Regions from separate parts of the Streptomyces sp. NPDC044002 genome, predicted to be linked through region 3. Evidence: riboswitches for the same ligand, from Rfam matches in the RefSeq annotation. Region 3 holds a riboswitch; each other region holds the start of a gene.
The links. A riboswitch is a leader RNA that binds a small molecule or an ion and turns the genes downstream of it on or off. The one in region 3 is predicted to bind cobalamin.

Region 1: it holds a riboswitch for cobalamin, as region 3 does, so the genes downstream of both, AC07A6_RS10285 (prenyltransferase/squalene oxidase repeat-containing protein) here and AC07A6_RS17220 (energy-coupling factor ABC transporter permease) in region 3, are expected to answer to the same signal.
Region 2: it holds a riboswitch for cobalamin, as region 3 does, so the genes downstream of both, AC07A6_RS24295 (ribonucleoside-diphosphate reductase subunit alpha) here and AC07A6_RS17220 (energy-coupling factor ABC transporter permease) in region 3, are expected to answer to the same signal.
Region 4: it holds a riboswitch for cobalamin, as region 3 does, so the genes downstream of both, AC07A6_RS02725 (ABC transporter substrate-binding protein) here and AC07A6_RS17220 (energy-coupling factor ABC transporter permease) in region 3, are expected to answer to the same signal.

The regions. Positions count from the first base shown of each region.
Region 1 covers NZ_JBWKEZ010000010.1:14,619-22,201, reverse strand. The annotation lists gene AC07A6_RS10290 (DUF4430 domain-containing protein) at 331-819, shown strand; gene AC07A6_RS10285 (prenyltransferase/squalene oxidase repeat-containing protein) at 820-2,232, opposite strand; cobalamin riboswitch at 2,331-2,469, opposite strand; gene AC07A6_RS10280 (prenyltransferase/squalene oxidase repeat-containing protein) at 2,791-5,604, shown strand; gene AC07A6_RS10275 (hypothetical protein) at 5,601-6,545, shown strand; gene AC07A6_RS10270 (energy-coupling factor transporter transmembrane component T) at 6,550-7,583, shown strand, end outside.
Region 2 covers NZ_JBWKEZ010000034.1:74,561-82,143, forward strand. The annotation lists gene AC07A6_RS24290 (ribonucleotide-diphosphate reductase subunit beta) at 1-353, opposite strand, end outside; gene AC07A6_RS24295 (ribonucleoside-diphosphate reductase subunit alpha) at 353-2,749, opposite strand; adenosylcobalamin-variant (AdoCbl-variant) riboswitch at 2,908-2,984, opposite strand; gene AC07A6_RS24300 (GNAT family N-acetyltransferase) at 3,049-3,543, opposite strand; gene AC07A6_RS24305 (Uma2 family endonuclease) at 3,622-4,206, shown strand; gene AC07A6_RS24310 (YbdD/YjiX family protein) at 4,261-4,458, opposite strand; gene AC07A6_RS24315 (carbon starvation CstA family protein) at 4,455-6,686, opposite strand; gene AC07A6_RS24320 (GntR family transcriptional regulator) at 6,816-7,580, opposite strand.
Region 3 covers NZ_JBWKEZ010000020.1:15,983-23,565, reverse strand. The annotation lists gene AC07A6_RS17260 (YncE family protein) at 1-363, shown strand, start outside; gene AC07A6_RS17255 (cytochrome P450) at 424-1,662, opposite strand; gene AC07A6_RS17250 (tRNA-dependent cyclodipeptide synthase) at 1,643-2,404, opposite strand; gene AC07A6_RS17245 (EF-hand domain-containing protein) at 2,681-2,893, shown strand; gene AC07A6_RS17240 (PadR family transcriptional regulator) at 2,939-3,502, opposite strand; gene AC07A6_RS17235 (energy-coupling factor ABC transporter ATP-binding protein) at 3,616-4,443, opposite strand; gene cbiQ (cobalt ECF transporter T component CbiQ) at 4,434-5,183, opposite strand; gene AC07A6_RS17225 (energy-coupling factor ABC transporter substrate-binding protein) at 5,187-5,546, opposite strand; gene AC07A6_RS17220 (energy-coupling factor ABC transporter permease) at 5,546-6,244, opposite strand; cobalamin riboswitch at 6,274-6,501, opposite strand; gene AC07A6_RS17215 (flavodoxin family protein) at 6,620-7,339, shown strand; gene AC07A6_RS17210 (AMIN-like domain-containing (lipo)protein) at 7,367-7,583, opposite strand, start outside.
Region 4 covers NZ_JBWKEZ010000002.1:258,027-265,609, reverse strand. The annotation lists gene AC07A6_RS02740 (tetratricopeptide repeat protein) at 1-2,216, shown strand, start outside; gene AC07A6_RS02735 (hypothetical protein) at 2,354-2,800, shown strand; gene AC07A6_RS02730 (magnesium and cobalt transport protein CorA) at 2,797-4,065, shown strand; cobalamin riboswitch at 4,103-4,240, shown strand; gene AC07A6_RS02725 (ABC transporter substrate-binding protein) at 4,276-5,265, shown strand; gene AC07A6_RS02720 (FecCD family ABC transporter permease) at 5,262-6,281, shown strand; gene AC07A6_RS02715 (ABC transporter ATP-binding protein) at 6,278-7,054, shown strand; gene AC07A6_RS02710 (LysR family transcriptional regulator) at 7,067-7,583, opposite strand, start outside.

The sequences.
Region 1 (7,583 bases), on a different contig from region 3:
CCGCTTCCAGCCCACGCCCACCAGGTCGTACGATGCGTTCTGCTCCGGCCCGCGCGGCGGGAGCTCACAACCGAATGCATGCACAACTGGGGGAAGCCGGTGGGAATCCGGCGCTGACCTGCAACCGTGTGCGGGGCCCGGAGGGCACCGCGAGTCGGAGTACCCGGGGTGCGATGCGTACTGCTTCCCACTGTCATGGTCTGCAGCGCGAAGCCCCCACCCCGGGTCGGCGACCCCTGCCCGTTTCCTCACGGAGACGGGCAGGGGGACGGGCACGTGCGGCGGAGGGACCTCGGCTCAGACCCTCGTCCCTCTCAGGAAGAAGGCGTCATGCGCCAGTTCCCCGCCCGCCGCTCCGTGATCACCGCGGTCGCCCTCGGGCTCGCTCTCGCCGGCGCTCCGGCCGTGGCCGAGGCCGCCCCCCAGCCGAACACGAACGCGGCCGTCAAGGTCGGCCTGACCGTTCAGGGCCCCGACGGGCTGCTGTTCAAGGGCAAGATCAAGACCAAGGGCCACGACGTCACGACGGCCACGGGCGGCACCCACAAGTGCGACGGCACCAACGGCGGCGCCAACCCGTCCAAGGTCCCCACCCCGACCGCAGCGCTCGACGACGCGGCCCGCCTGAACTACTTCGCGTGGGACGGTACTTGGTACACGTCCTTCGACGACTTCTCCGTCGACACCATAAAGGACGTCAGCGGCGGCGGCTCCGCCTACTGGAGCATCGCCGTCAACGGCACCCCCACGCCGGTGGGCGGCTGCCAGTTCAAGCTCAATGCCGGCGATCAGGTGTCCTTCACCTGGACGTCCTTCTAGTCAGGAACCCCACCGCAGGGCGATGGTGTCGCCCAGGTTGACGACCTTGTCGCGGACGGCGCCGGCGAACGAGGACCCGTCCACGCTCACCTTCCACGTGCCGGAGCCGCTGTTGGCCTTGCCGTTGACGTCGGTGACGGTGCCGGTGCCGGACGAGGGCGTGACGCCGGTGACGCAACCGGACGGAGCGGCGGCGGTCACCGCCGCGTCGAGGACGTCGCCGAGCGTGGTGGTCGTACCGGTCGGCGTGAACGCCACCGAGCAGACCTTGAGGCTGCCGGCCCCGTCGTCGACCGTCAGCGCGAGCTTCGTCGCCGTACCGGCCGTGAAGGCGGACTGGGACACCCACTGCGGGGCGCCGGGGGTGACCGGGACGGGCGGGGCCGTGGTGAAGCCTCCGCCGGCCACGGCACGCAGCGCGTCGATGGAGGAGTAGGCCGAGGGCGCGGTGTCGGAGGGCTTGTACTTGAAGCCGCCCGCCGGGTTGTACTGATTGGCGATCAGAAAATCGATCGGGGTCTTGCCGCTGCCGGTGAGGAAAGCACCCGTCTGCGGGTTGAACCCGCAGGCGTTCAGTCCGGCGACGCCCCAGCCGTTGGAGCTGGTGTTGACCCCGTAGAGGGAGTTGAACGCGCCGCTACCGGAGACGAGCCTGCTCTTGAGGAAGTTCTTCGCCTGGACGACGTCGGCGTCGGTGTTCGGGACACCGGACACGCACAGGGCGGCCATGGCCGCACCGGTCATGTCGACGTCGCTCGCGGAGTTCAGGACGGTCGGGTTGCCCTCGGCCTTGTTGAAGGTCCAGCCGCCGTCCACGTGCTGGTTGGCACGGATGCGGGTGACCATCGAGTCGGTCAGCGCCTGCGGTACCCGGGCACCTCCGGCCTGGGTCTTGGCTCCGCCCAGCGAAAGGGCCGCGAAGACGGTGCCGTTGAAGTTCCCGGACGGGCCGAAGTAACCGGCCTCGGCCGTCTGCCAGTACGAGTAGATGTCGGCTATCAGATTGCGGGAGGCCGAGACGCGCGCCGGGTCGATACCGGCGGCGTAGGCGTTGAGCGTGCCGCGCTCGTAGTCGGTGACCACCGGGGAGGCCTGCGGCCAGCCCGCCGTCGACAGCAGGTTGCGGTAGACGGTGCGCGCGTTCTTCGTGGTGTCGCCGCCGGGGTAGACGTCGGCGACGGCCGTGCCGGCTGCCGCGAACGCACCGAACGCCCACTCGTTGGACAGGCCACTGCCCGCGTACGAACCATCGGCAGCCTGAAGGGACTTGAGATAGCTCACACCGTTCGTCCTGGACGTGGCGATCTGCGCGGGCGAGGAGGTCGCGGAGGCGGGCAGCGTGGTCAGGACGAGCGCGCCGAGCGCGGCGGGCGCCACGAACACGAGGCGGCGCGGGGTACGGATACGGGACATGGCCTGCTCCTGGAAATGAGGGACGCCGACCCGACCGCAGCTCTCGCAGGCGGGCAGCCCGGAGCTCGGTGGCGGCCGTCCGAACGCGTGGTACGGCTTGAGATGTGCCTCGCCAGATGGGCATTCGGGCTCGGTGACGGCCCCCTGCCGTCCCACACCGCTGCGCGTCAGCCCCGGATTCGCACCGGGTTCCCCCATGTGGCAGCCCAGGACGCTACCCGAGTGATCAAGGGTCTGCCAGCCGATGCGCGGTGGATCCGTCAGAGGGTTCTCGTGCCTTGCCGCGTGAGACGCAGACCACCTTGACGGTGTGTCAATCCGCGTGGTCCACTCCGACCGATAAGCACTCAGCTCCAGGGGAAGCCGGTCGAAATCCGGCGCTGACCCGCAACCGTAGGCCCGGCACCGCCGGGCGAGTCGGAATGCCTGGAGCCGGATTCTGCAGCGAGAAACGCCGTCGCGGACTACGGCGTGGTTCGAAACGGCTCCCCCGTGGCCCCACGGGCTGTGGAGCCCTTTGCCACGCACTGGTCCGCCCGGCTGACACGAGGGGCCGTGGTGGGGACCGCACAGCAAGCAGAGCGACACCCGGGAAGCAAGGGGCTGCTGTCGCTCGTATCGGCGGCGCTGCTGGCCTTCGCCGCGAGCGCGGCCTTCGCCGGCGCAGCGGCACCTGCCTCGGCCGACCCGATCGAGCGGTGCACGGCCACCACCGGGGCGATCGTCGCCGTGGACTTCGGCCCGTTCGGCGGCAAGGTGGAGAAGGGCTGCGACACCACCCCCACCACCGGCTACGAGCTGCTGCAGACCGCCGGGTTCACCATGACGGGCACCGTCCACGACGGGCCCGCCTTCCTCTGCCGCATCGGCAAGGGCACCGGCACCCAGTACCCGACCCCCGACAAGGAACCCTGCGTCCTCACGCCCCAGGCCACCGCCTACTGGTCGTACTGGACGGCCTCGCCCGGGCAGCGCAAGTGGTCCTACAGCCAGCAAGGGGCCATGGCCCGGAACCCGAAGCCGGGCGACGTGGAGGCCTGGGTGTACGGCGGCACGGACATCGCCGGCACCAAGGGCAGGCCGTCCTTCTCCCCGGACGACGTCCGCGGCTACTCCACCCCCGACCCCACCGTCCCGATGGCCCCGCCCCGGGTGCCGGCCGGACGCATCGACGTACCCGCGGCCGCCCGCTGGGTCACCGGGACGCTGACGGACGGGGAGCGCGTCGTCGACGAGGGCTCCACGGCCCCCAACCACTTCCTCTCCACGGAGGCCGTCTTCGCCCTCGCGGCGGCCGACCGCAAGAGCCCGGCGGCGAAGAAGACCGCCGATTTCCTCGCGACGCCCGCGCAGACGGACGCGTACGCCTACCCGGCCGGCAGGGACGGCATCCCGGACGCCACCGCCGCGGCCCGGCTCGCGCTGGTCGCCGAGGCCACCGGCAAGGACCCGCGCGCGTTCGGCGGGCACGACCTGCTCGGCGACCTGGTCACGTACGCCTGCCCCCGCGACATCGGCGACGGCGAGACGGTCGAAGGCTGCTTCACCAAGGGCGACTTCCGTACGACCGGGCAGGCCGACGCCCAGGCCATGGCCATGATCGCGCTGGTCAACGCGGGTATGACCCCGCCCCCCGGCTCCGTGGCCCGGCTGACCGCCCTGCAGTGCGAGGACGGCGGATTCACCAGCGTCCTCATCCGGCCCGGCAGTCCCGGGTGCGAGAGCGAGGCCGGCGCCACCGGCCTGATCACCCTGGCCCTGGAGCGGGCCGGCGGCCACGAGGCGGTGCTCCAGAAGGCCCGGAACCACCTGAAGCGGTCCCAGCTGGCGACCGGCGCCTGGCCCGCGGTCTCCTACGAGACGACCGGCAACCCGGCCGCCACCGCCTGGGCCGCCCAGGCGCTGCGCGCCCTCGGCGACGAGGCGTTCGCGGACGCCGGCGTCTCCTGGCTCTCCGGGCACCAGCTCCCGGCGGGCGGATTCGGCTTCGCCGAGGACGACACCGAGCCGAGGCTCCACCCCACCGCGGCGGCTGCCCTCGCGGGCGCCGGCGGTGACCTCGTCTCGTTGACCGCCAAGCCGGCCGAACCGCCGACCCCGACCACGCCGCCTACCCCCACCACTCCACCCACCCCGACCACGCCACCTACCCCGAGCACACCGCCGGCCGGTGAAGGGCCCGACCTGCAGAAGGGCGCCGCGTACCTGACGGCCCCCTCCCGCCTGGTCCAAGGCCGCTTCTACGAGAGCCGGCCCGAATCCGGATTCGCCGACTACGGCCTGACCATCGACGGCGCGTACGCGCTCGCCGCCACAGGCGGGGACAACGCCGCCCTGCGCAACATCGTCGACTTCATGGACAAGGGCGGCAAGGACGGCCAGAAGCGGGGCATCCACGACTGGACCCTCGTGGGCACCAAGTACGAGAACGGCGGCTCCATCGGCAAGGCGGCGGTGCTCGCCCAGGCCGTGGGCCGCGATCCGCGGAACTTCGGCGGCCAGGACCTGATCGCCGCCCTCGCGAAGATCACCTGCCAGGCGAAGACCTCGACCGTCCAGCAGTGCGCGGCCAAGGGCAACTACGCCTACGCCACTTCCGTCTTCAAGCAGTCCCTCGGTGTCATGGCCCAGCTCCGCGCCGGCGAGAAGGCCGCCGCGGCCGATCCGGCCGCCTACCTCAAGAGCCTCCAGACCCCGTCCGGCGCCTGGGTCAGCCTGATCGGCGAACCCAGCGGCCCCGAAGTGGACTCGACCGCCATGGCCGCCATGACCGTGGACCTGCTGCCCGACGCCGGCTCCCAGGCGGCGGTGGACAAGGCACTCGCCTGGCTGGCCACCCAGCAGAAGGAGGACGGCGGCTTCCCGGGCGCCGCCGGGAACTCCGTCAACTCCGCGGCCCTGGCCGTCCAGGGGCTGTCGCTGGACGCGCCCAAGTACGGCGCCCAGATCGCCAAGGCCCGCGCGTTCCTGGCGAGCCAGCAGAACGGCGACGGCGGCTTCAACGTGGCCAAGGGCGGCCAGACCGGCTCCGACCTCCGCGCCTCCGCCCAGGCCGTCGGCGGCGCCACCGGCATCTCCTTCGGCACGCTGACCCGCGACCTGACCGGCACCACCCCCCAGCCCGTGCCCGGCATCTCCGGAGGAACGTCCGGTGGTACCTCGGGCGGCAACGGCTCGCCCGTCATCGTGACGCCGGGCGAGAACGGCGGCGGCACGGGCTCCGCGGGTGGCTCCGGGGCTGGTGGCGGTCCCCTCGCGTCCACCGGAGCCCGGGTCGGCACGCTCGCCGCGGCCGCGCTGGTCCTGACCCTCGGCGGCTGGGGCGTCACCCGTGCCGCGAAGCGCCACCGCCGGCCGGGAGCGGGAGCATGAGCCGCGACCGCGCCGTGCGCGCCTTCGCCCGGGCCGCCGCCGCGCTGGGGCTGACGGTGGCGGCCTTCGCCGCCACCGCTGCCCCGGCCGGCGCCGCGCCGCAGCCGATGGCTCAGTGCACCACCTCTTCGGGGGTCGTCCTCGCCGTGGACTTCAGCCACTGGGGCGGCCCCGTCTACCGCTCCTGCGGCACCACCCCCACGACGGGCCACGAGCTCCTCAACCAGGGTGGCTGGGCCACGACCGGCACCGGCCACGACGGACCTGCCTTCATCTGCCGGATCGGCTACAGCGGACACCAGGGCGGCAAGCAGTACCCGACCCCGCAGCAGGACGACTGCGTCCTGACCCCGCCGGCGTCCGCCTACTGGTCGTACTGGCACGCCGATCCGGGCCAGAACGCCTGGGAGTACAGCCAGTTGGGCGCCATGCTCTACAAGCCGAAGCCGGGCAGCGTCGATCTGTGGATGTTCGGCGGCACGAACGTCGAAGGCACGGAGGGCCGTCCCACCGTCACCCCCGATCAGCTCCGCGCCAAGAACACCCGGCCCACCGGGGTCCCCGCGCCCCAGGACACCCGCACCGCGGCGCCGCTGCCGCCGGACGTCAACACCGGGCCCAGGCCGGAGAACCCGCCTCCGGCCGGCCCGCAGGCGACAGCGACGGCGACGGCGACGCCGCCCGGCCCCGCGGCACCGGAAAGTCCCCCGGCCCTGGCGAGCCCTTCGGACAGCGTCCCGCCCGCGCCCTCCGCGCCACCGTCCTCGTCCGGTGCTCCGGCCGTGGCCGCGCCCGGCCCCCAGGTGGTCGAAGCGGCGCCCGCCGCCGATGCGAAGCACGATGCCGGCTCGTACCTGCCCGCCGTCGCCACCGGTGCGCTGGTGCTGCTCATCGGCGCCGCGGCCGTGTACGCGGCCGCGCGCCGCCGTCGTACGGAGTAGCGGCGTGCCACGCACCACCACCTCGACGCAGGCGGCGAAGGCCTCCCCGTCCGGCACCGCGCCGGACACGGGCGGCCGCCGCCTGCCGCGCACCCTGCACCCCGTCGCCTGGTGGATCTGGGCCCTCGCACTGGCCACCGCCGTGAGCCGCACCAACAACCCGCTGCTGCTCTTCCTCGTCCTCGCGGTCCTCGGCTACGTCATCACCATGCGACGCACCGAGGCGCCCTGGGCCCGCGGCTTCAAGTACTACTTGTACCTCGCGCTGACCGTCGTCACGATCCGCGTCACCTTCCGCGCGGTCTTCGCCACGGGCATCACCCCCCGCGACCACTTCCTCTTCTCCCTGCCCCGCATCCCCACGCCCGACTGGTACGCGGGCATCCAGCTCGGCGGGCCCGTTTCCCTGGAAGCCCTGCTCTCCGCGGCGACGGACGGGCTCCGCCTCGCCTGCATGCTGTGCTGCATCGGCGCCGCCAACACCCTCGCCAACCCCAAACGGGCCCTCCGTGTCCTGCCCGGCGCCCTGTACGAGCTGGGGGTGGCCGTCACCGTCTCCCTCAGCGTCGCCCCGCAGCTCGTCCAGAGCGTGCAGCGCGTCCACCGCGCCAAGCGGCTCCGGGCAGGACGCCCGAAGGGCCTGCGCGCCCTGCGCGGCGTCATCGTTCCCGTCCTGGAGGACGCCCTCGAACGGTCCCTGCGCCTGGCCGCCGCCATGGACTCCCGCGGCTACGGCCGGGCCGGTACCGCCACCCGCCGCTCCCGCCGCCTGACCGGCGCCCTGATGCTGCTCGGCATGTGCGGCCTGTGCGCCGGGGCGTACGGACTGCTCGACGCGACCGCGCCGAAGCCGCTCGGGCTCCCGGCCATGGGCGCCGGGGCCGTGCTGTGCTTCGCCGGGCTGCGCCTGGGCGGCCGCCGGATCACCCGGACCAGCTACCGGCCCGATCCATGGCGCTTCCCCGAATGGGCCGTCGCCGGCTGCGGCGTGCTCTCCGCCGTCCTGCTCTTCGCGAACGTCGGCTTCAACGCGGCCGA
Region 2 (7,583 bases), on a different contig from region 3:
GTGTCCAGCAGCGTCAGGTAGAACTGGACGTGCACGGCCTCCTCGAACAGCTGGCGCGACAGGTACAGGCGCGCCTCCGGGGAGTTGATGTGCTTGTACAGCGTCAGGACCAGGTTGTTCGCCACGATCGAGTCGCCCGTCGCGAAGAACGCGACCAGACGGCCGATCATGTGCTGCTCGGCTGGCGTCAGCTTCGCGAGGTCCGCGACGTCGGAGTGGAGGTCGACCTCCTCCACCGTCCAGGTGTTCTTGATCGCGTCCCGGTAGCGCTCGTAGAAGTCCGGGTAGCGCATCGGGCGGAGCGTGAGCTCGAAGCCCGGGTCGAGGAGGTTCTTCTTCTCGGTGGAGCTCATTACTGGCAGGCCTCGCAGGACTCGGGGTTCTCAAGGGAGCAGGCCAGCGCCTCGGCGTCGAGGGCCTGGGGCAGCTGGGCCGGGGTGGCCGCGGCCGGGACGGCGGCCGCGCCGGAGGCGGCGCGGGCGATCTTCGTCGCCGGGCGCGAGCGCAGGTAGTACGTGGTCTTCAGGCCCTGCTTCCAGGCGTACGCGTACATCGAGCTGAGCTTGCCGATGGTGGGCGTCTCCAGGAACAGGTTCAGCGACTGGCTCTGGTCCAGGTACGGCGTACGGGCCGCCGCCATGTCGATCAGGCCGCGCTGCGGGATCTCCCACGCCGTGCGGTACAGCTCGCGGATCTCGGCCGGGATCCAGCCGAAGCCCTGGACGGAGCCGGAGGAGTCGCGCAGCGCCTCGCGGGTCTGCGCGTCCCACACGCCGAGCTGCTTGAGGTCCTCCACCAGGTAGCCGTTGACCTGGAGGAACTCGCCGCTGAGGGTCTCGCGCTTGAAGAGGTTGGAGACCTGCGGCTCGATGCACTCGTACACGCCCGCGATCGAGGCGATCGTCGCCGTCGGGGCGATGGCCAGCAGCAGGGAGTTGCGCATGCCGGTCTGCGCGATGCGGGCGCGCAGGGCCTCCCAGCGCTCGGGCCAGTGGCGCTCGGTCTCGTAGTGGTCCGGGTGCAGGACGCCCTGCGCGGTGCGGGTCTCGGCCCAGGCCGGGAGCGGGCCGGAGCGCTCGGCGAGGTCGCAGGAGGCCTCGTACGCGGCCAGCATGATGCGCTCGGAGATCTTCGTGGACAGGGCCTTCGCCTCGGCCGAGTCGAAGGGCAGGCGCAGCTTGAAGAAGACGTCCTGGAGGCCCATCGCGCCCAGGCCCACCGGACGCCACTTGGCGTTGGAGCGGCCGGCCTGCTCGGTCGGGTAGAAGTTGATGTCCACGACGCGGTCGAGGAAGGTCACCGCGGTGCGGACGGTCTCGTCCAGGCGGGCCCAGTCCATGTCCCCGTCGGCGACGAACGCGCCGAGGTTGACCGAGCCGAGGTTGCAGACGGCCGTCTCGCCGTCGTTGGTGACCTCGATGATCTCGGTGCAGAGGTTGGAGGAGTGGACGACGGTGCCGGGCAGCGCGGTCTGGTTCGCGGTCCGGTTGGAGGCGTCCTTGAAGGTCATCCAGCCCTGGCCGGTCTGCGCGAGGGTGCGCATCATGCGGCCGTAGAGGTCGCGCGCCGGCATGGTCTTCTTGGCGAGGCCGGCCGCCTCCGCCTTGACGTAGGCGGCGTCGAACTCGTCGCCGTAGAGGTCGACCAGCTCGGGGACGTCGGCCGGGGAGAACAGCGACCAGTCGGCGTCGGCGTTCACGCGGCGCATGAACTCGTCCGGGATCCAGTGGGCGAGGTTGAGGTTGTGCGTGCGGCGCTGGTCCTCGCCGGTGTTGTCGCGGAGCTCCAGGAACTCCTCGATGTCCGCGTGCCAGGTCTCCAGGTAGACGGCGGCGGCGCCCTTGCGGCGGCCGCCCTGGTTCACGGCGGCGACGGAGGCGTCGAGGGTCTTCAGGAACGGCACGATGCCGTTGGAGTGGCCGTTGGTGCCGCGGATCAGCGAACCGCGGGCGCGGATGCGGGAGTACGACAGGCCGATGCCGCCGGCGTGCTTCGACAGGCGCGCCACCTGGTGGTAGCGGTCGTAGATCGAGTCCAGCTCGTCCAGCGGGGAGTCCAGCAGGTAGCAGGAGGACATCTGCGGGTGGCGGGTGCCGGAGTTGAAGAGCGTGGGGGAGGACGGCAGGTAGTCCAGGCGGCTCATCAGGGTGTACAGCGAGGCGACTTCCTCGACGGCCTGGACGGACTCGTCCTCGGCGAGGCCGCAGGCGACGCGCAGCATGAAGTACTGCGGGGTCTCGATCACCTGGCGGGTGATCGGGTGGCGCAGCAGGTAGCGGCTGTGCAGGGTGCGCAGGCCGAAGAAGCCGAAGCGGTCGTCCGCGCCCTCGGCGAGCGCGTGCTCGACCAGGGCGTCCAGGCGGGCGGCGTGGGCGGCGACGAACTCGGCGGTGCGGTCGGCGATCAGGCCCTCGCGGTGGCCGACGGCGACGGACTCGGCGAAGGAGGTCGAGCCCTGGCCGGCGGCCTCGTCGGCGACGGCCAGCGTCAGCAGGCGGGCGGCGAGCCGGGAGTAGGCGGGGTCCTCGGAGATCAGGCCCGCCGCGGCCTCGGTGGCCAGCCCGCGCAGCTCGGCCTCGTCGGCGGAGGCGCTGCGGCCGCGCAGGGCGGCGGCGGCGACCCGGCCGGGGTCGGTGTCGGGGAGGTCGGCGGTCAGCTCGGTGAGAGTACGCAGCAGCGCGGCCCCCGGGCCTTCGGTGGTGTCGCCAGAAACGGACTCGGCGCGCGGTGCGGAAGGCGCGATGGTCACGGCGGGAGCTCTCCCTCGCTCGGCCCGGTCATCGGCGGATCGGGGCGCGGGGAGGCGCATGCGGGCGCGACGGGATCGCGTACACACCGCATGGCGTCCACCGGCCCAACCGCGAGGCCCGGACGTGGTCGGCACCCGGTTCGGTCGATCCGGGCGCACTGTCGGCAGGTCCTCGGACTTTTCATACCGTTGCGGGACAGTTCCGGATTCGCACCGGATTCCCCTGCGGCGACAGCGAGGATGAGCATACATGTGGGGGGCCGCCCGTGCGCGACCCACCACATGTTGTGTCGGCCCGGCTACAGCTCCAGACGGTAGGTCAGCAGTTTCAGGGCCGGGATGGGCGACCAGTCGAGCTCCGGAGTGCGTACGAAGCCCAGCCGCTCGTAGATCCGCCGGGCGCCCAGCATGGCCGGCTGGGTGGACAGCACGAGGGCTCTGAGGCCCTGGGCGCGGGCCCGTTCGGTGCAGGCGCGTACGAGGGCCTCCCCGACGCCCTTGCCGCGCGCCTCGGGGGCCACGGCGAGCATCCGGAATTCGGCCTCCTGCGGTCCGGCCACGTCCGCGAGCCGGCTGCCGGGTGCGGCGAACGTCACGCCGCCGAGCACCCGGCCGTCCTCCACGGCGACGAGCACCTCCCCGTCGCCGGCCCGTCCGGCGACGTCGCGCAGGACGTTCAGGTAGGTGTCGTCCTCGTTCAGGTCCAGCAGCCCGTCCCCGCTGTAGGCCGCTCCGGTGATCGCCCCGAGCCGCCCGTACTCGTCGGCCCGCGCCGTTCTGATCTCGAAGTCCATGCCGCCGAGTGTGCCGGACGGGTGTCGGTGGTCGGCGCTATCGTCGAAGGAGCACCGTCGATGGAAGGTGAGCGAGGCATGACCGTGATGACAGACCGGCCCCACATGCTGACTGAGGACTTCGAAGCCGTCGCGCGGATAGCCGCCCGGGAGCGGGTGGGGACACGGCTGGAATTCATCGACGGGGTCATCAGGAGCAAGGCCATGCCGGACGGGGACCACGGGCGGATCATCCAGTGGCTGTTGAAGATCTGCATGCAGTCCCGGCCCGAGTTGTTCCTGCATCCGGGGCAGGGGATCAAGGTGGAACCGTACCGACAGGGCCGTGCCATTCCGGACGGGGTCCTGGCGCACGAGGACGCGTTCGTCGGCCAGGGCGACTGGGTCGAACCCGAGCCGATCCTCATGGCCGTCGAGGTGACCTCGTGGGACTCCGACACCCGTCGGCGGGACCACGTCGAGAAGCCCCGCGCCTATGCGGAGACGGGCATTCCCGTGTACCTGCTGATCGATCGGGCCAAGTGCGAGGTCTCCGTCTACAGCCAGCCCGTCGGCCGTGAGTACAAGAGCATCCACATCGTGCCGTACGGCACGGAGATCGCCCTCCCCGAGCCCGTCGGCATCACTCTCCAGACCGAAGTCCTCAAGGACTGGGCGCGCTGACCCGGCGCATGTGAAGGGCCCCGTCGGACGGTCCGGCGGGGCCCTTCTGGTTCCTCAGCAGCAGCGGAAGCCCTCGCGGGGGTCCGCCTCGCGGGCGTCGGTGCGGGCCCGTTCGAAGGCGCGCCGGGTCAGGACCTCGGCGTCCGGGTCGTGCGAGCGGGCGTGCGCCACGTAGCGGTCGTACGCGGCCTCGCCGGAGAACTCCCGTACGTAGAACCGGGCCTTCGCTAGCGCCCCGCGCACCCCGCTCACGCGACGGGCTCCTTGGCCTTGCCCCCGCTCCCGTCGAGGCCGGCGGCCGCGAGCTCGGCCTTCTCCTCGGCGGTGGCGATGAGCCCGGCCGGGGCGATGATCTTCGACTCGGTCCACGGCACCTCGGAGAGGCGGACCGACTCCGGGCTGCGGACGGCCTTGAGGCAGACCCGGGCCGCGTCCACCAGCACGATGACGATCAGCACCGCGAACAGCGCCGACAGGACCCCGTCGACCGTGGCGTTGGTGACCACGGTGTGCATGTCGTCCATGTTCTTGGCGGGCGGCAGCACCTTCCCGGCGTCGATGCCGGTCTGGTACTTGTCGCGCTGCGCGAAGAAGCCGACCTTCACGTCGTCGGAGAAGATCTTCTGGTAGCTCGCGGTGAGGGTGACCGCCACGTCCCAGGCCAGCGGGACGCCCGTGACCCAGGCCCACTTGAGCCGCCCGGACTTGACCAGCAGCGTGGTGCAGACGGCCAGGGCGACCGCCGCGAGCAGCTGGTTCGCGATGCCGAACAGCGGGAAGAGCTGGTTGATGCCGCCCAGCGGGTCCTTGACGCCGACCCACAGGAAGTAGCCCCAGCCGCCGACGACGACGGCGCTGGCGAGCCACACGCCCGGCTTCCAGCTGACGTCCTTGAAGGACTTGTGCACGTTGCCGAGGGTGTCCTGGAGCATGAACCGGCCGACGCGGGTGCCGGCGTCGACGGTGGTCAGGATGAACAGGGCCTCGAACATGATGGCGAAGTGGTACCAGAAGGCCTTCATCCCGGCGCCGCCGATGACCGAGGAGAAGATCTCCGACATCCCGAGTGCGAAGGTCGGCGCGCCGCCCGTACGGGACAGCAGGCTGGCCTCCTCGACGTCCTTCGCGGCCTGCGCGAGGGCCTCCGGGGTGATGGCGAAGCCGAAGTCGGTGACGGCCTTCGAGGCGGTCTGGACGGTGGCGCCGATGACGCCGCCGGGGGAGTTCACCGCGAAGAAGAGGCCGGGCTCGATGATGCTCGCCGCGATCACCGCCATGACGGCGACGAACGACTCGGTGAGCATGGCGCCGTAGCCGATGACCCGGACCTGGGTCTCCTTCTGGATCATCTTCGGGGTGGTGCCCGAGGCGACCAGCGAGTGGAAGCCGGACAGGGCGCCGCAGGCGATGGTGATGAAGACGAAGGGGAACATCGACCCGGCGAAGACCGGGCCGTCGCCGCGCGTGGCGAAGTCGGTGACCGAGGGCATCTTCAGCGTCGGCATCGCGATGACGACGCCGGCCGCCATCAGGGCGATGGTGCCGACCTTCATGAAGGTGGACAGGTAGTCGCGGGGCGCGAGCAGCAGCCACACCGGCAGCACCGAGGCGATGAAGCCGTACACGACCATCCAGATGACCAGCGTCTCCTTCTCCAGGGTGAAGGTGCTCGCCCAGGAGGAGTCGGCGACCCAGCCGCCGGCGACGATGGCGAGGAGCAGCAGCGCGACGCCTATGACGGAGACCTCGGTGACCCGGCCCGGCCGCAGGACGCGCAGGTACACGCCCATGAAGAGGGCGATGGGGATGGTCATGCCGATGGAGAAGACACCCCAGGGGGAGTGCGCCAGCGCGTTGACGATGACCAGTGCGAGCACCGCCAGCAGGATGACCATGATGACGAACACGGCGACGAGGGCGGCGGCGCCGCCGACGGGGCCGATCTCGTCCCGGGCCATCTGGCCGAGGGAGCGGCCGTCGCGCCGGGTGGAGAAGAACAGGGTCACCATGTCCTGGACGGCGCCGGCGAAGATGACGCCCGCGACGATCCAGATGGTGCCCGGCAGGTAGCCCATCTGTGCGGCCAGCACCGGGCCGACCAGGGGGCCGGCGCCGGCGACGGCGGCGAAGTGGTGGCCGAAGAGCACGCGCCGGTCGGTGGGGTGGAAGTCGACACCGTTGTCGAGGCGTTCGGCGGGGGTGGCCCGCGTCTTGTCGAGCCGCAGGACGCGGGTGGCGATGAAGCGGGAGTAGAAGCGGTAGCCGATGGCGTACGAGCCCAGCGCGGCGGCGAGCAGCCAGGCGGCCGAGATCTCCTCGCCCCGGGACAGTGCGAGCACGCCCCAGCCGAGGGCCCCGACGAGGGCCACGCCCACCCAGACGGCGATCGACTGCGGGGAGGCCTTCCCCGAAGAAGAGGGAGAGCCCGGACTGCCGCCTTGACCCGCCGCTTCTGTCCCTGTTGCTCCCGGTTCCGGCATGATCCTCGTCCCCTCGTTGATCATTTGCGTAAACGCACGGAATCTACGGGGGCTTGACCGGTGAAAGTAAGCCCCCGTCCGCATAGCGGTACGAGCGTCTACCGAGGGCCGTGGGCAGTCAACAGCTGATCACGTGGCGGGTCGCTGGAGGCGGGCCACGAATTTGTAACGGTCGCCGCGATATACCGATCGCACCCATTCGACTGGTTCCCCGTCGGCGTCCAGGGAGTGCCGGGAGAGCATCAGCATCGGCAGGCCCACGTCGGTGCCGAGCAGTCCGGCCTCGCGCGGGGTGGCCAGGGAGGTCTCGATGGTCTCCTCGGCCTCCGCCAGCCGGACGTCGTACACCTCGGCGAGGGCGGTGTAGAGCGAGGTGTACTTGACGAGGGACCGGCGCAGCGCCGGGAAGCGCTTGGCCGAGAGGTGGGTGGTCTCGATGGCCATCGGTTCGCCGCTGGCCAGGCGCAGCCGCTCGATGCGCAGGACCCGCCCGCCCGTGGCGATCTTCAGCAGGCCCGCGAGGGTGTCGTCGGCGGTGACGTACCCGATGTCCAGGAGCTGTGAGGTGGGCTCCAGGCCCTGGGCGCGCATGTCCTCGGTGTAGGAGGAGAGTTGCAGCGGCTGCGAGACCTTGGGCTTGGCGACGAAGGTGCCCTTGCCCTGGATGCGCTCCAGCCGGCCCTCGACGACGAGCTCCTGCAGGGCCTGCCGGACGGTGGTCCGGGAGGTGTCGAACTCGGCCGCGAGAGTACGCTCGGGCGGCACGGGGGTGCCGGGGGGGAGTGTTTCGGTCATGTCGAGCAAGTGCCGCTTGAGTCGGTAGTACTTGGGCACACGCGCCGTGCGAGTGGCTGCCCCGCCTTCCGGCTCCGTGGTCGCCCCTTCGGTGGCCATCGC
Region 3 (7,583 bases):
TTCGACGTCCCCAAGCTGCTGCCCACCGGCAAGGGCTGCCACGGCCTGTACGTCAGCCGCGACTCCAGGGAGATGTACGTCTCCAACCGCGGCGAGGGCAGCATCTCGGTCTTCGACTTCAAGGAGAACCGCCTCACCAAGAAGTGGCAGCTGCCCGACGGCGGCAGCCCCGACATGGGCGGGGTCTCGGCCGACGGCCAGGTGCTGTGGCTCTCCGGCCGCTACAACTCCGAGGTCTACGCGATCGACACCGTCACCGGCAAGCAGCTGGCCCGGATCCCCGTCGGCGGCGGCCCCCACGGCCTCGCCGTGTACCCGCAGCCCGGCCGCTACTCCCTCGGCCACACCGGCATCTTCCGGTAGCGGACACGACGGTGCCCCGGGAGCTCGCACAGCACCCGGGACACCGTGTCCGTGAGGCCGCTACCAGGCGACCGGCAGCCGCTCGGGCAGCCGCTTGATGAAGCCCGTGCGCCACACCAGGTTCTCCGCCGGCACCGCCAGGCGCAGCCCCGGCAGCCGCTCGACCAGCACCCCCAGCGCGATCTCGGCATGCGCCCGGGCCAGCGCCGAGGCCGGACAGAAGTGCCGGCCGGCACCGAAGGCCAGGTGGGCGCCCGCGCCCTCCCGCTCCAGGTCCAGCTCCTCGGGACGCTCGAAGGCCGCCGGGTCGAAGTTGGCCCCCTCCAGCAGGACGAGCACCAGCTCGCCCTCCTTCACGAGCACGTCCCCGACCCGGACGTCCGCCAGCGCGATCCGCGGCAGGCCGTCCCCGACGGACAGGTTCCACCGCAGCAGCTCCTCGACGGCCCCGGCCGTGCGCTCCGGATGCGCGCGCAGGTAGCCGGCCAGCTCGGGCCGCTGGAGCAGCGCGAGGACCGCGAGGACCAGGAAGGCGGAGGTGGAGACCGCCCCCGCGCCGAAGAGGGAGACGGCGACGGTCGCGAACATCTCGTCCGTCAGGTGCGCCGACTCCGGGTCGGCCTCCCGCAGGCCGGCGAAGGTGCCGAGGAGCCCCGTACGCTCCTCGGCGGGCAGCGCCAGCTGCTCCCGGAACCGGCCGGCGAAGTAGCCGACGTCCTTGTACCAGTTGAGGGCCGAGTCGGCGAACGGCTCGCGAGCGGTCATGAACGCGACGTCCAGCCCGGACATCAGCCGGCGCCAGTCCTCGAACGGCACCCCCAGCACCTCGCAGTGCAGGGCCGCCGAGAAGGGATCGGCGAAGCCGGCCCGGAGATCGGCCGGGCCCCCTTCGGCGACCACCGCGTCCAGCAGCTCCCCGGCCTTGGCGCGCAGCGCCTCCCGCAGGCCGGGCCGGCGCGGGCTGAGCGCCTTCATCACGGCGTTGCGCAGCCCCGCGCTGTTGATGCTGCCCATGTTGTCGACGACCTCCGGCGGGATCGTCAGCGCGTACTGGCGGGGCACCCCGGCGCGCGCGGTGTCCTTGAGGCTGAAGCGTTCGTCCTCCAGCACCTGCCGGGCCAGCGCGTGGCTGCTCACCAGCCAGGCCGGGTCCCCGGTCAGGGTGCGGACCCGGGCGACGGGCGCCTTCTCGCGCAGCCACGAGCACTCCTGCGGTACGACGTCACCGCGCCGCGAGAGCGGGAAGTCGAGGAGGGGCTGCTCCTGGGCCCCGCCGTCCTCAAGCTGCTCGACGCTCATCGGCGGTCCCTTCGGTGGCGGCTGCTGCGGTGGTGGCGCCGTCCGGGGCGCCGGCCCCGGGGCGTACGACGGCGTACGCCTGGTTGCGGGTCGCGCGCAGGCCCCCGCCCCGGGCGAAGAGGACGTCGGTCATCGGCATCCTGACGTGGTAGGCCGCCACGGAGGACGGCACGTCGAGAATGCTGGGGGTGTCGATGAAGAAGGGCAGCTCGGCCGCCAGGTAGTCGAAACACACCCGCAACTGGGAATCCGTCATGGATTCACCCTCGGGCAACTTCGACCCGACGAAATGCAGCGCCATTTCCTCGCAGCCCTTGCGGAATGCGCCATCGGTCTCCAGGAAATGCAGTACGCGCCGGTGCAGCAGTTGGTAGACGGGGTTGGCCTGGAACTCCGAAAGCGCTCTCACCCGTATCTCGGCGTGCTCGTGGCCCGAATCCTCGACGCCTTTGATGATCCTCCGCCGGACCGCCTTGATCTCCTTCGAGGCGCGTCTGCTCGCATGCTCCGGGGTGTAGCCGAAGGCGGCGAACATCCGGTCCACGTGGAGGTCCGCGTAGACGAAGTCGACCTGCGCGAACCGGCTCACGGCCCACCGGGCGAGACTGGACACGCGCTCGGCGCTGAAGTAGCTGTTGCCGGGGCTCACGCCTATGAGCACATGGTCGCCGTCTTCCCAGATGTGGCGGCAGGTACGGGTGAAGGGCAGAACTTCGAATGATGCGTCAGCTGTGATCGTCACCTGTGATCGCCCTTGTTGCCGCATGTCCCTGGGAGCCCTGCGCTCCTGGTGTGGCGGCAATGCCGGTACGTTATGCCGTGATCCCGGAGCGTGACAAGTGGTAAGCGGATTTGTTGGGTGGAATTATCGATTCCGCCTATCCGCCGAGCCGTTCCGGCGGCTTACGCGCGGGTAATTGAATATCTTTCTGCCGCCCGAACGGGACCCGCGGGAGCCCCCGGCGCCCCGGGCCGCTACCCTGAGCCGGTCAACAAGCACCGAGAAGGGGTGGACCCAGTGGCTGACATCGAGAGCGCACGGGCGACGTTCGACAAGTTCGACGTGAACGGTGACGGCTTCGTCACGGCCGACGAGTACAGCGCGGCCATGAAGGCGATGGGTGACCACTACGTCACCGCCGCGGTCGCGGACTCCGTGATCGCCGCCAAGGACAGCGACGGCGACAAGCTGATGAGCTTCGACGAGTTCTGGGCCTCCCTGAACAAGTAAGCGCGGCGCGTCCGCCTCCGCCCCGCCCGCCGGGGCGGGGGCGCGTCAGGCCCCGCCCTCCGGCGCATCCGCTCCGGACATGGCCTCCACCTCGGACAGGGCCTCCTCCAGCCAGCTCAGCCAGAAACCCTCCAGGGCGATGCCCCCGCGCAGCACGAGCCGGCGCAGCCGGTCGGCGTCCGCGTCCCGCCCCGCCGGGAAGTCCTTCGCCTCGATGGCCTCGTACGTGGCCAACTGCGCCCGGTGCAGGTCCAGATGGCGCCGCAGCTCCGGGCCCAGCCCCTGCGGCCCGACCACCGCCGCCGCGCGGATCCGCAGCAGCAGCGCGTCCCGCACCGGCTTCGGATCCTGGCTCTCGTCCACCCACCGCGCCAGCTCCGCGCGGCCGTCGGGCAGGACCTCGTACTCCTTCTTCTGCCCGCGCACGGGCACCTCGCTGGGCAGCGCCCGGATCAGCCCCGCCTCCTCCAGCCGCCCCAGCTCCCGGTAGATCTGCTGGTGCGTCGAGGACCAGAAGTAGCCGATCGACTTGTCGAACCGCCGCGTCAGCTCCAGCCCCGACGAGGGCTTCTCCATCAGCGCGGTGAGAATGGCGTGCGGCAGCGACATGCGGCCATCCTAGGTGTGGGCAATCGTCCCGCAGGGCGGGACGGGTGGGCACACCGGACACCCCGCCCCGCAGGGCCACCCCGCTTCACGGTCCGCCCCTGCGGGGCTCCGGCTCAGCCCAGCGCCGCGAGCTCCTCCGGCGTCCGCGGCCCCGGCACCCCGTCCGTCAGCACCCCCCGCGCCCGCAGGAACGCGGCGACCACCGGCGCCCAGGCCGACCGCAGCCCCGCCGACGCGAGCAGCTCCGGGTCCGAGAGCAGCTCGGCGGCCGGCCCCGTCCGGATCCCCGAAGGGGTCAGCACGGCCGCGTCGTCCGCCCACCGCACCGCGAGGTCCACGTCGTGGGTGGCCATGACCACCGTGGTGCCGGCCGCCCGCAGCCCCGCGAGGACGTCCAGGAGGCGTTCCTGCCCGTCCGGGTCGAGCCCGGCCGTGGGCTCGTCCAGGATCAGCACCCGCGGGGCCATCGCCACCGCGCCCGCGATCGCCGCGCGCTTGCGCTGCCCGTACGACAGCAGGTGCGTCGGGCGGTCCCGCAGCGCGGTGATGTCCAGCGCGGCGAGCGCGGCGTCCACCCGCTCGCGGACCTCCGCCGCCGGCAGCCCCAGGTTCATCGGGCCGAAGGACACGTCCTGCTCGACGGAGGCCGCGAAGAGCTGGTCGTCCGGGTCCTGCACCACCAGCTGCACCGAGGTGCGCAGCCGGACCAGGCCCTTGCGGTCGTAGGCCACCTCGTCCCCGCCGAGCCGCAGCGTCCCCGAGCCGGGCCGCAGGCCCCCGCTCAGCAGCCGCATCAGCGTGGTCTTGCCGCTGCCGTTGCGGCCGAGCAGCACCAGCGCGCGGCCCTCGGCGATGCCGAAGTCCACCCCGGACAGCACGGCCGGGCCGTCCTCGTACGCGTACCCCGCGCCGACCAGCTCCACCAACGGGGTCACAACCACAGCTCCTTCAGTACGAGGGTCCCCGCGACCAGGGCGGTCAGCAGGGCGGCGGACCCCGTCAGGAACCGCCAGGACAGCGCCGCGTCGGGTACCAGCACCCGCAGCGCACCGTCGTAACCGCGCCCCGCCAGCCCCTCCTGGAGCCGGGCCGCGCGGTCGAAGGCCCGGACGAACGAGGTCGCCGCGAGCCCGGCCAGCGAACGCCACACCGCCGCCCGGCCCGCCTGCCCCAGCCGGGCCGCCTGGGCGCGCCGGACCTGGGCCATCGAGTCCAGCAGCAGGAAGCCGATCCGGTACATCACCAGGGCCACGTCCACCACCGGCGCCGGCACCCCGGCCCGCACCAGCCGCGGCAGCACGTCCGAGACCGGCGTCGTGAAGGCGAACAGCAGCACCCCGAGCGAGGCCGCCGAGGTGCGCAGCAGCAGCTCCGCCGCGTGCCGGGGCCCGTCCGGGGCCGGGGCGAGGAACCCGTCCGGGCCGCCCACCGACACCAGCAGCGGCAGCGCACCGGTCACGCAGAAGCCCAGCGGGACCCGGAAGGCCCGCCACAGCTGCCGCCCGGCCACGCCGGCCGGCCCGAGCAGCACGGCCAGGGTCGCGGCGGCCACCAGCGGCCCGCCCGGCCAGGGCGGCAGGCACACCGCGGTGACGGTGAGCCCGAGCCCGAGGAGGGCCTTCTCCAGGGGGTGGCGGCCCCGCCAGCGGCTGGAGTGCGCCGCCACGTCGATCGGCAGCACCGCCTACGACTCCCGGGCCGGGCGGTCCGGCCCGGCCTCGGCGGCCGCGGCCTGGGCGAGGGCCTGCGCCGCGCCCTGGCGGCGGCCCTTGCGGATGCCGAAGTAGTAGGCGAGCACGCCCGCCCCGAGCGCCGCCTGGAGGGCGAACAGCGCCGACTCGACCTCGCCCGAGGGGGGCTCGTACAGCGGGGCGAACCAGGGCTCGTAGTCCGGCTTCAGTTCGGTGATGGCCGCCTCGGCCTGCGCGTCGGCGCCGGCGAACGGCTCCTCCTTGCCGTCGCCGAGCCCCAGCGCGAGCGGGATCACGGCCAGCGCCGCCACCAGGAGCAGCAGCAGGGTGTTGATCTTCGCGTTCCGGCTCATCAGAGGGCCGCCTCCTGCTTCGCCTGAGTGCCGCCGGTCAGCTTCGCGACGCCGAGCCGGACCAGGTCCGACTTGCTGGACTGCATCAGCAGCCGCATCACGAGCACCGTCAGCAGCCCCTCGCTGATCGCGAGCGGGATCTGGGTCAGGGCGAAGATGCCCGCGAACTTCTCCAGGGAGCCGAGGAAGCCGCTCGCCGGGTCGGGGAAGGCCAGCGCCAGCTGGACGGAGGTGACGCAGTAGGTGACCAGGTCGGCGAAGAACGCGCCGAAGAACACGGTCACCATCAGCGGCGCGCCGGACTTCCGCAGCACCCGGTAGACCCCGTAGCCGGCCCAGGGCCCGGCGATGGCCATCGAGAAGACGTTGGCGCCCAGCGTGGTGAGCCCGCCGTGGGCCAGCAGCAGCGCCTGGAAGAGGAGGGTGATCGTGCCGAGCACCGCCATGATCGGGGGCCGGAAGAGGATGGCCCCGAGCCCCGTCCCCGTCGGGTGCGAACAACTGCCCGTCACAGAAGGGATCTTCAGGGCGGACAGGACGAACGTGAACGCACCGGACGCCCCGAGCAGCAGCGTGCTCTCCGGGTTCGCCTTCACCTCGCGGGTGAGCGCGCGGACCCCGTGGACGACGAAGGGGGCGGACGCGGCGCCCCAGGCGGCCGCGTGCAAAGGGGGCAGGAACCCCTCGGCTATATGCATGGGTTGGGAGACCTCTCCAGCACCTCGTGGATGGACGACGCGCCCCGGCCGGTCTCCTGGCTCACGGGTGCTGATGCCCTGGCTCCGCCTTCCCGGGACCGTGCGGTCTCCCGCGCGGGCCCAGTGGCTTCCCGCGGTGGGGGCACCTCCCGGACGGAGTCTGGGGGAGAGAGTGGAGCCGGACTTCCCGATCACAGTGGCGAGGGCCGCACCGGTCTTGCACCGGTTTCCCGAACACCAAGGCCAGACGACCCTAGTCGCCCGCACGGACCGTCACAACCCGGACCGATCCGGCCACCCGGCCACCCGGCCGCGGGCACCCGTACGGGCCAGGCCCGCTGGCCGGGCCGCCGGGCGCGCGGCACGGTGGAGGGCATGGCCGCCGACGACAGCCCCCGCTACGAGGACCTCTCCGCCGTCTACGTCAACTGCACCCTCAAACGCTCTCCCGAGACCAGCAACACCGAGGGCCTGATCGCGCGGAGCCGGGCCGTCATGGAAGCGGCCGGCGCCCGCACCTCGCTGATCCGCGCCGTCGACCACGACATCGCCACCGGCGTCTGGCCGGACATGACCGACCACGGCTGGGAGAGCGACCAGTGGCCGGTCCTGTACAGCCAGATCATGGACGCCGACATCCTGGTGCTGTGCGGCCCGATCTGGCTCGGGGACAACAGCTCCGTCATGAAGCAGGTCATCGAGCGGCTCTACGCCTGCTCCTCCCTGCTGAACGAGCAGGGGCAGTACGCCTACTACGGGCGCGTCGGCGGAGCGCTGATCACGGGGAACGAGGACGGCGTCAAGCACTGCGCCATGAACATCCTCTACAGCCTCCAGCACCTCGGCTACGCCATTCCGCCCCAGGCCGACGCGGGCTGGATCGGCGAGGCCGGCCCCGGCCCCTCCTACCTGGACCCGGGCTCGGGCGGTCCGGAGAACGACTTCACCAACCGGAACACCACGTTCATGTCGTGGAACCTGATGCACCTGGCGGCGCTCCTCAAGCGGGCCGGCGGCATGCCGGCCCACGGCAACCAGCGTTCCCTGTGGGACGCCGGCTGCCGTTTCGACTTCCCCAACCCCGAACACCGCTAGCCGGGCGGCTCCGGGGCCGTCCGCGGGTCAGCAGGTGTTGGGGTGCGGGAAGTCCAGCACGAGCCGCTCGGGCGAGTGCAGGACGGAGGTCTTCCAGGTCGGGGCGGTGTCGAAGGCGGCGCCGAAGGTCACGTACCCCTCGTAGTCGCCGGTCATGGCCATGCCCTTGAGCTTGCTGAGGTAGATCTTCTGGAGCCTGGGCCCCTGGTAGACGTTCTCCCCGGCGTCATTGTGCCCGGCGGCC
Region 4 (7,583 bases), on a different contig from region 3:
TCGCCGCCCCCGAGGGGCCCGGCTTCACCAACATCGCGCTGATCACCGGGTTCGCCGGCTCCGGAAAGCAGGCCCTCGCCACGGCTGCCGCCCGGCAGGCACTGCAGAGGGGGCGCTTCACCGGAGGCGTCGTCTTCGTGGACCTGGAGCACGACGATGGCCGGCCCCTCAGCCGCGGTCAGGCACTGGCCTCGGCCCTCTTCTCGCTCGGAATGCGGCACTCCGCCGAAACGGGCGAGTCCGACGCCGAACGCACCGCCCTCTACCGCTCCCTGCTCCACGACCATGCCGCCGCGCGCGGTCCGGTCCTGGTGGTCGCCGACAACGCCTCCCGGCCCGACCAGGTGGACCTCCTGGTGCCCGGCAGCGGTGAGCACCGGCTCCTGGTCACCAGCCGTGAACTGCTGCCGATCGTCGGCGCACGCACCGTGGTGACGGAGCCGCTCGATCCGGCCGACTCGTTCCTGCTGCTGCACCACGCCGTCGAGCAGCGGCGCCTCTCCCGCATCGGCTCCGTCGAGTCCATCACACCGCAGGAGATGAACCACCTCCACAGGCTGCTGGAGCTGAGCGGGTACCTGCCCGGTGCCATCACGGCGATCGCGCACCATTTCTCGCAGGACGGCGGGCTGACCGCGAAGGAACTCCTCGACAAGCTGACCAATGAACTCGACTCCTACAGGGCGGGCGGCCGCGCGGACGGGCCGAGGCTGGGCCCCCTGCGGCGCGGCTTCGACGAGACCTACCTGCGCCTCGGTCCCGAAGCCGCGGAACTGCTGCCCCTGCTCGGTCTGGTGACCGGTCCGGACATCACGTCGCGGCAGGCGGGCCACCTCGCCGGTCCGGACCGGGACGACATCCGTTCCCGGCTCGCCGCTCTCGCCCGGGCGCACCTCGTGGCGGAGGAGCGGGTCGGCTCCGACCGCTGGCGACTGCACCCCCACGCCCGCCGCGAGGCCACGGCCCTGGCCCGACGGCTCCCGCAGGCTGTCCGGGAGGCGGCGCAGCGGCGGCTGCTCGACGAGTACGCGCGGATGGCCCGGATCGCCGTCGAAGACACGAACGGCGCGGGCTCCGCCCTTCACCTGCGTGCGGGACGCAAGGCCTCCCGGGAGTGGTTCGAAGCCGAATGCGCCAACCTCGTCTCGGGCGTGGACATGGCAGTGTCGGCCGGACTCGACCGGCACGCCGCGGAACTCGCCCTGCCGGTGTGCCGGCTGCTGTTGCACCACCACCGCTTCGACGAGCTGGCGACCTGCGCGAAGGCGGGAGTGGGCGCGGCCAGACGTGCGGGCGACCGGACGACCGAGGCGGAAATGCTGAACGTCCGGGGCGGCTGGCTGCGGAAGCTGGGCGGGCACCAGGAGGCGCTGGGCCAGTACACGGAGGCCCACGACATCTTCGCCGCACTGGGCGACCGGCCGGGACGCGCCAAGACCCTCGGGAACATCGCCGGCATCCACTACGAGCGGGGTGAGTTCGAGCGGGCGTACGTCATCTACCGGGAGGTGGCGGCCGAGTTCCTCGCGCTGGGCGACACCCGCCTCGAAGCCATGTGTCTGAAGAACGCCGGCGACACGCTGGTCGCCGCCGACGAGTTCGATGCCGCGCGGCACGCCTACACGGAAGCGATCAAGGTGTACCGGCAGCGCGGGGACCTGGACGGCGAGGCCGAAGTACTGAACTCCCTCGGCGAACTCGTGAGCTTCGCGGGGCAGACACAAGAGGCCCTGTCTTACCACAAGCGCGCGTTGCAGCTGGCCGAAGCCGCAGAGAACACCGGCCTCCAGGGCGCGGCACTCTGCGGGGCCGGCCAGTGCCTGATCGACGGAACGGCCCGCCAGCGGCGCGAGGCCCTCCGGATGCTGCAGAGGGCCGCCGATCTCCTGGAGGAATCGGGGAACCTGCGTGCCCACGCCGCCGTCTGCGGCAGGATCGGCCGGCACTTCTACGACGCGCGCAAGTACGCCAAGGCCATCGAATACCTCCACCGGGCCGGCATCGTCCTCCTGCGTGAGTTCAAGGACACCGACGCGGCCGCCGTGCCGCTCGGCCTGATGGACCAGGCCCGCCGGGCGATGGAGGAACGGGGCCTCCTCAGAACACCGCTCAACTACCTCAGGGGTCAACACCCCCCTCGCTCCTGGGAGGTCGGGCCGGCCCACGTGTTCACTGCCGAGCCCAAGCCGTGGGCCGAAGGCCTGTCCGAAGACTGAACCGCGGGCGCCCGCCCGGCCGGAGGTCCTCCCGCGGCCCGGCCGTCCTCCGGCAGAGGTCATTTCCACGGATCGAGGCACCCGCGGCACCGCCGATCGGTACATTGCGTGGTCCACGCAATCGCCGGGGAGGAAGCATGCTGACAGAGGCGCTGGCGGCGGTGGCCGCGTCGTGCGCTACCGCAGTGATCCAGGCTGCCGGGACCGACGCCTGGGCGGGTCTCCGGCACCGCCTGGCGGCCCTGATGGGCGACGGCGACGTCCAGCGGGCCGCCGCTGAACTGGAGCGGCTCGAACGGACGGCCCAGGTGATCGCCGACGCCCCGCCCGAACAGTCCGCCCGGATCCGCATCCTGCAGGAGGGGAGCTGGCAGGCACGCCTCGAAGACCTGCTGGAGTCCCGGGCGGGAGCGGCGCGGGAAGCGGTGGCCGAGGAGCTGCGCGGCATCGTCGCGTCCCTGAGCGAGGGCGGGGCCTCGACGCACAAGACCTGGAGCGGCGACGTCCGCCAGGTCGCCAAGGCGTCCGGCCAGGCGCGCGTGTACCAACTCGGCCAAGGCGAAATGAACATCTCGGGATCATGAACACGGAAGAATCGCGCAGCATCAGCGTCAACATTGAGGCGGCCGACGACAGCCGCGTCTACCAGGTCGCCCAGGGGAACATGTTCATCGGACGGGACCCCGTCGAGGTGACGGCCCGGAAGCTGGCGGCCCTGCCGGTCTCCAAGGCGGCCGAGATGCTCGGAGAGATGTCCGCGGAGGAGCGCGCCTCGGTCGTCGCGACCATGGAAACCGGTCCGGCGGCGGCACGGATGGCGCTCCTGGAATCGTCGGTGGCAGTGGACGTCCTGTTGTCCATCGACGAGCTGCTCGCCGTCGAACGGCTGCTGGCCATGGACGCGGTGAGCGCCCGGCGCCTTGCGCTGGCGGCACCGCAGACGTGGTGTACGGGGCTCTTTTCCAGACTGACGTTGGAACAGACGCTCCGACTGGTCGGAGAACTCGACGGAGGGGGGAAGTTCACCTTCCAGCTCGACGTCCTGGAGGGCTTCGCCACACGTCTCCCCACCGATGTCATGACCACCCTGCTGTCATCCGGCGGAATGCCGCCCGGGACGGCCGCACGCGTCCTGCGGGCAGTGACCGGCCAGGAGTTCGTCACCTGGCTGCTGATCGGCAATCCGAGCGCCCGGCTCGCGCTCCTCGACCACATGCCCCTCGAATTCCTCACGACCGCCGTCGTCGCCCTGTGGGAACCGCCGGAGGAACTGCGCCTCCTGTGTACGGCCAAGGGCGTCGGCCTGCCACAGGTCGCCGACGTCCTGAGCGCGCTGCGGCCGCACCGGCTGGTCGAGCTGGTCACCGGTTCCGACCTCGGATTCGGCGTCTACGAGGCGTTCTCGCCCGACACCCGGGTCGGTCTCCTCCGGTACATGGACGACCGGCGGCTGGCCGACCTCCTGCAGCGCTACGAGGAGGGGCCCCTCGTGGAACGCGTTTCCGGGATGCTGCTGGCGGACGAGTTCAGCGGCAGGGCCCATCACGTCCACCGCCATCTGGCGGCCGCACTCGTCGTGTCGACGATCGACGCCGACCACCTGCTGGAGTCCCTTCCGCGCCATCAAGCCGCCGCCGTCTGGGACTCCCGGTGGGCCCACGGCGTGGCCCGCACCCTCGAAACCTACGACGCCGACGCCGGGTACGGGGAACTGAAGCAGCTCCCGCAGATGCGGAAGGCGGAGGTCGTCTGGCACTTGTCCGCGGAGCTCCGGGCTCGGCTGCGGGACAGGGCGGACAACCTCTCCGACGACCAACTGCTCCGCGACGGGGGACGGCCGCTCTCCTGAGTCCGTCACCACCCCTTCCGGGCGTGACGACCGCATCTGGCAGACTTGGCCGGGTTGTCCCGGCGGTGCAGGACAGGAAACCGGTGTGAATCCGGTGCGGTCCCGCCACTGTGACCGGCCGCCGCGTGCGCGTGGGGGCCGGGAGTCAGACACTGACGCACCGCCTCTTCACTTCGACCGGGGACGAGGATCCCCCGGAGAGGCCTCACCATGTCGCGTGTCCGCGCCGCCGTGCGCTCCTTCCTGCCCTTCGCCCTTGTCGTGCCGCTCGCCGCCTGCGGCGGGCCGTCCGGGGCCGAGGGGCCCGGAGCCGGGGCGCAGGCCGCGCCCGGGTTCCCGTACACCGTCACCAACTGCGGTGTCAGCAGCACCTACCAGGCGCCGCCCGAGCGCGCCGTCACCATGAACCAGCACGCCACCGAGATCATGCTCGCCCTCGGACTCCAGGACCGGATGGCCGGCACCGCCTACCTCGACGACTCCGTGCTGCCCGCCTACCGGCCCGCCTACGACAGGATCAAGGTGCTGGCGAAGGAGTACCCGTCGAAGGAGGTGCTGCTCGGCGCCAACCCCGACTTCGTGTACGGAGGTTACGCCAGCGCCTTCGACAAGGGGCAGGGCCGGGACCGCGAAACGCTGGCCAAGGCAGGCATCGGAACCCGGCTGAGCGTGGAGTACTGCACCCAGGGACCGGTCGGGCTCCAACAGCTGAAGACCGAGATCACCGAGGTCGCCCGGACCTTCGGCGTGCCCGAGCGCGGCGAGGCGCTCGTGCGGGAGGAACAGCGGCGCGTCGACGCCGTCACCGCACGGGTCAAGGACCGGGCCCGGCCGTCGGTCTTCGTCTACGACTCCGGCGAGGCCTCCGCCTTCACCTCGGGAGGCAGCGGCATCGGCAACGAGATCGTCTCCCTCGCCGGGGGCGCGAACGTGTTCGCCGACCTCAAGGACACCTTCGGCGACGTGCCGTGGGAGAAGGTCATCGAGCGCGCGCCCGAGGTCGTCCTCATCTACGACTACGGCGGCACCACCGTGGAGGCCAAGAAGCAGCGCCTGTTGAACGACCCGGCGCTGGCGGAGGTTCCCGCCGTCAAGAACCGGCGGTTCGTGGTGCTGCCGCTCTCCTCCGCCGTGCTCGGCGTGCGCGTCGCCGACGCCGTCGAGTCCCTCGGCCGCCAGCTGCACCCCGACGCCCCGTGAGGCGCGGGCTCCCGCTGGTGCTGCTCACCGCCGCGCTCGCCGTCTCGATGGTGGCCGGGCTGGCCCTGGGGGCCGTACGGATCCCGCCCGGCCAGGTCCTCGACATCGTCCTCGGCGGGCCCGGCGCACGAGGGGCCTTCGCCTCCATCGTCTGGGACGTGCGGATGCCGCGCGTCCTGCTCGGAGCCGTCGTCGGGGCCGGGCTGGCCGTGGCCGGAGCCGTGCTCCAGGCCCTCGTGCGCAACCCGCTCGCCGACCCCTTCCTGCTCGGGGCCTCCTCCGGGGCCTCGACGGGGGCGGTGCTGGTCATCGTGTCCGGCGCGGGCGCTGCCGGAGCCGTGGGCGGGGCCGGGCTGCCGGCCGCCGCCTTCGCCGGGTCCATGGCCGCACTCGTCGCCGTCTACGCCCTGGCCCGCCGCGGCGGAACCATGACCACCGGCCGGCTGATCCTGGCCGGGGTCGCCGTGCAGTACATCCTGTCCGCGCTGACCAGCCTGATCCTCGTCCTGTCAGCCAAACCCGACCAGCTGCGCACCGCCCTGTTCTGGACCCTGGGCGGTCTCGGCGCGGCCCGCTGGGACGAACTCGCCCTGCCGGCCGCCGCGCTGATCGCCGGCACCGCCGCGCTCACCGCCCTGGCCCGGCCGCTGGACCTGCTGCTCGCGGGGGAGGAGGGCGCGCGCACCCTCGGCCTGGACACCGGCCGCTTCCGGGCGGCCGTGTTCGTGCTCACCTCCCTCGTGGTCGGGGTGCTCGTCGCCTACAGCGGGGCCATCGGCTTCGTCGGCCTGATGGTCCCGCACGCCGCCCGGATGGCCGTCGGCGCCGGCCACCGGGCACTGCTGCCCGTGGCCGCGCTCGCCGGGGCCGTCTTCCTGGTCCTGGCCGACCTGGTCGCCCGTACCGCGGCGGCCCCCGAGGAGGTCCCGGTCGGGGTGGTCACCGCGCTGGTGGGCGGGCCGTTCTTCCTGTGGATGCTGCGCCGCACCAGCCGCACCGAGGGGGTGGCGGGATGACGCGCCGACCGGCGGAACTCACCGTCGAGGCCCTGCGTTACGCAGTGGACGGGCACACCCTGCTGCACGGCGTCGACCTCACCGCCCGCCCCGGCGAGACGGTCGGCGTGGTCGGGCCCAACGGCAGCGGCAAGACCACCCTGCTGCGCTGCGTCTACGGCACCCTGCGGCCCACCGCCGGCCGGGTGCTCCTCGACGGGGCCGACGCCGCGGCGCTCGGCGCCAAGGAGCGGGCCCGGCGGGTGGCGGTGGTCCCGCAGGACGCCACCGGCACCTTCGGGCTGACCGTCCGCGAGGTCGTCGCCATGGGCCGCAGCCCCCACAAGCGCTTCTGGGAGCAGGACGGCCCGGAGGACCGGCGCCAGGTGGCCGGCGCGCTGGAGCGGGTCGGCGCGGCCGGCTACGCGGAGCGGCGCTTCGAGGAGCTCTCCGGCGGCGAGCGCCAGCGTGCCCTCGTCGCCCGCGCCCTCGTCCAGGAACCGGGCCTGCTGGCCCTGGACGAGCCGACGAACCACCTCGACATCCGCTACCAGCTGGAGGTGCTCGGCCTGGTCCGCGGCCTGCCCGCGACCGCCCTCCTCGTCCTCCACGACCTCAACCTCGCGGCCTCCTTCTGCGACCGGCTGTACGTCCTGTCGGCCGGCCGGGTCGTCGCAGCGGGAACGCCGGGCGAGGTACTGGACGAAGCACTGCTGGCGGAGGTCTACGGGGTCCGCACCCGCGTCGGGACCCACCCGACGACGGGCGCCCCCAGCATCGTCTACCTGCCGTGACCGGCCGGCCCCTCAGAGGGACATCGTCCCGAGTTCGCCGGCGATGCGTACGAAGGACCGGACCATCGGGCTGTCGTTGTCCGAGCGCCACACCAGGCCCCAGCGCAGCTTCGGGGCGTCGTGGAGGGGGAGGTAGGTGATGTCGGGCCGCACATGGAAGCGGGTGACCTGGGAGGCGAAGGAGTGGACGGCCTCACCCGAGGAGATGATCATGAAGAGTGAGTCCAGATCACTGGCGAAGCAGAAGTTCCGCTCGATCGTCCGGCCGCTGGGCGTGTAGAAGGGCATGAACGCGTCCTGCCAGTAGTCGGGCTGCAGCGACTCCCCGCCGATCACGCCGTGGTCGGCGAACACCTCCAGGGACACCGAGGACCGGACCGCCAGCCGGTGGTCGGCCGCCACGGCCGCGACCCGGGGCTCCTCGAAGAGCACCGGGCCCACGGTGAGATCCGGTTCCTCGACGGGAAGCCACGCGAGCAGCAGGTCCGCCTCGCCCCTGCGCAGCGGCCCGAACGGATCGATGAACCCG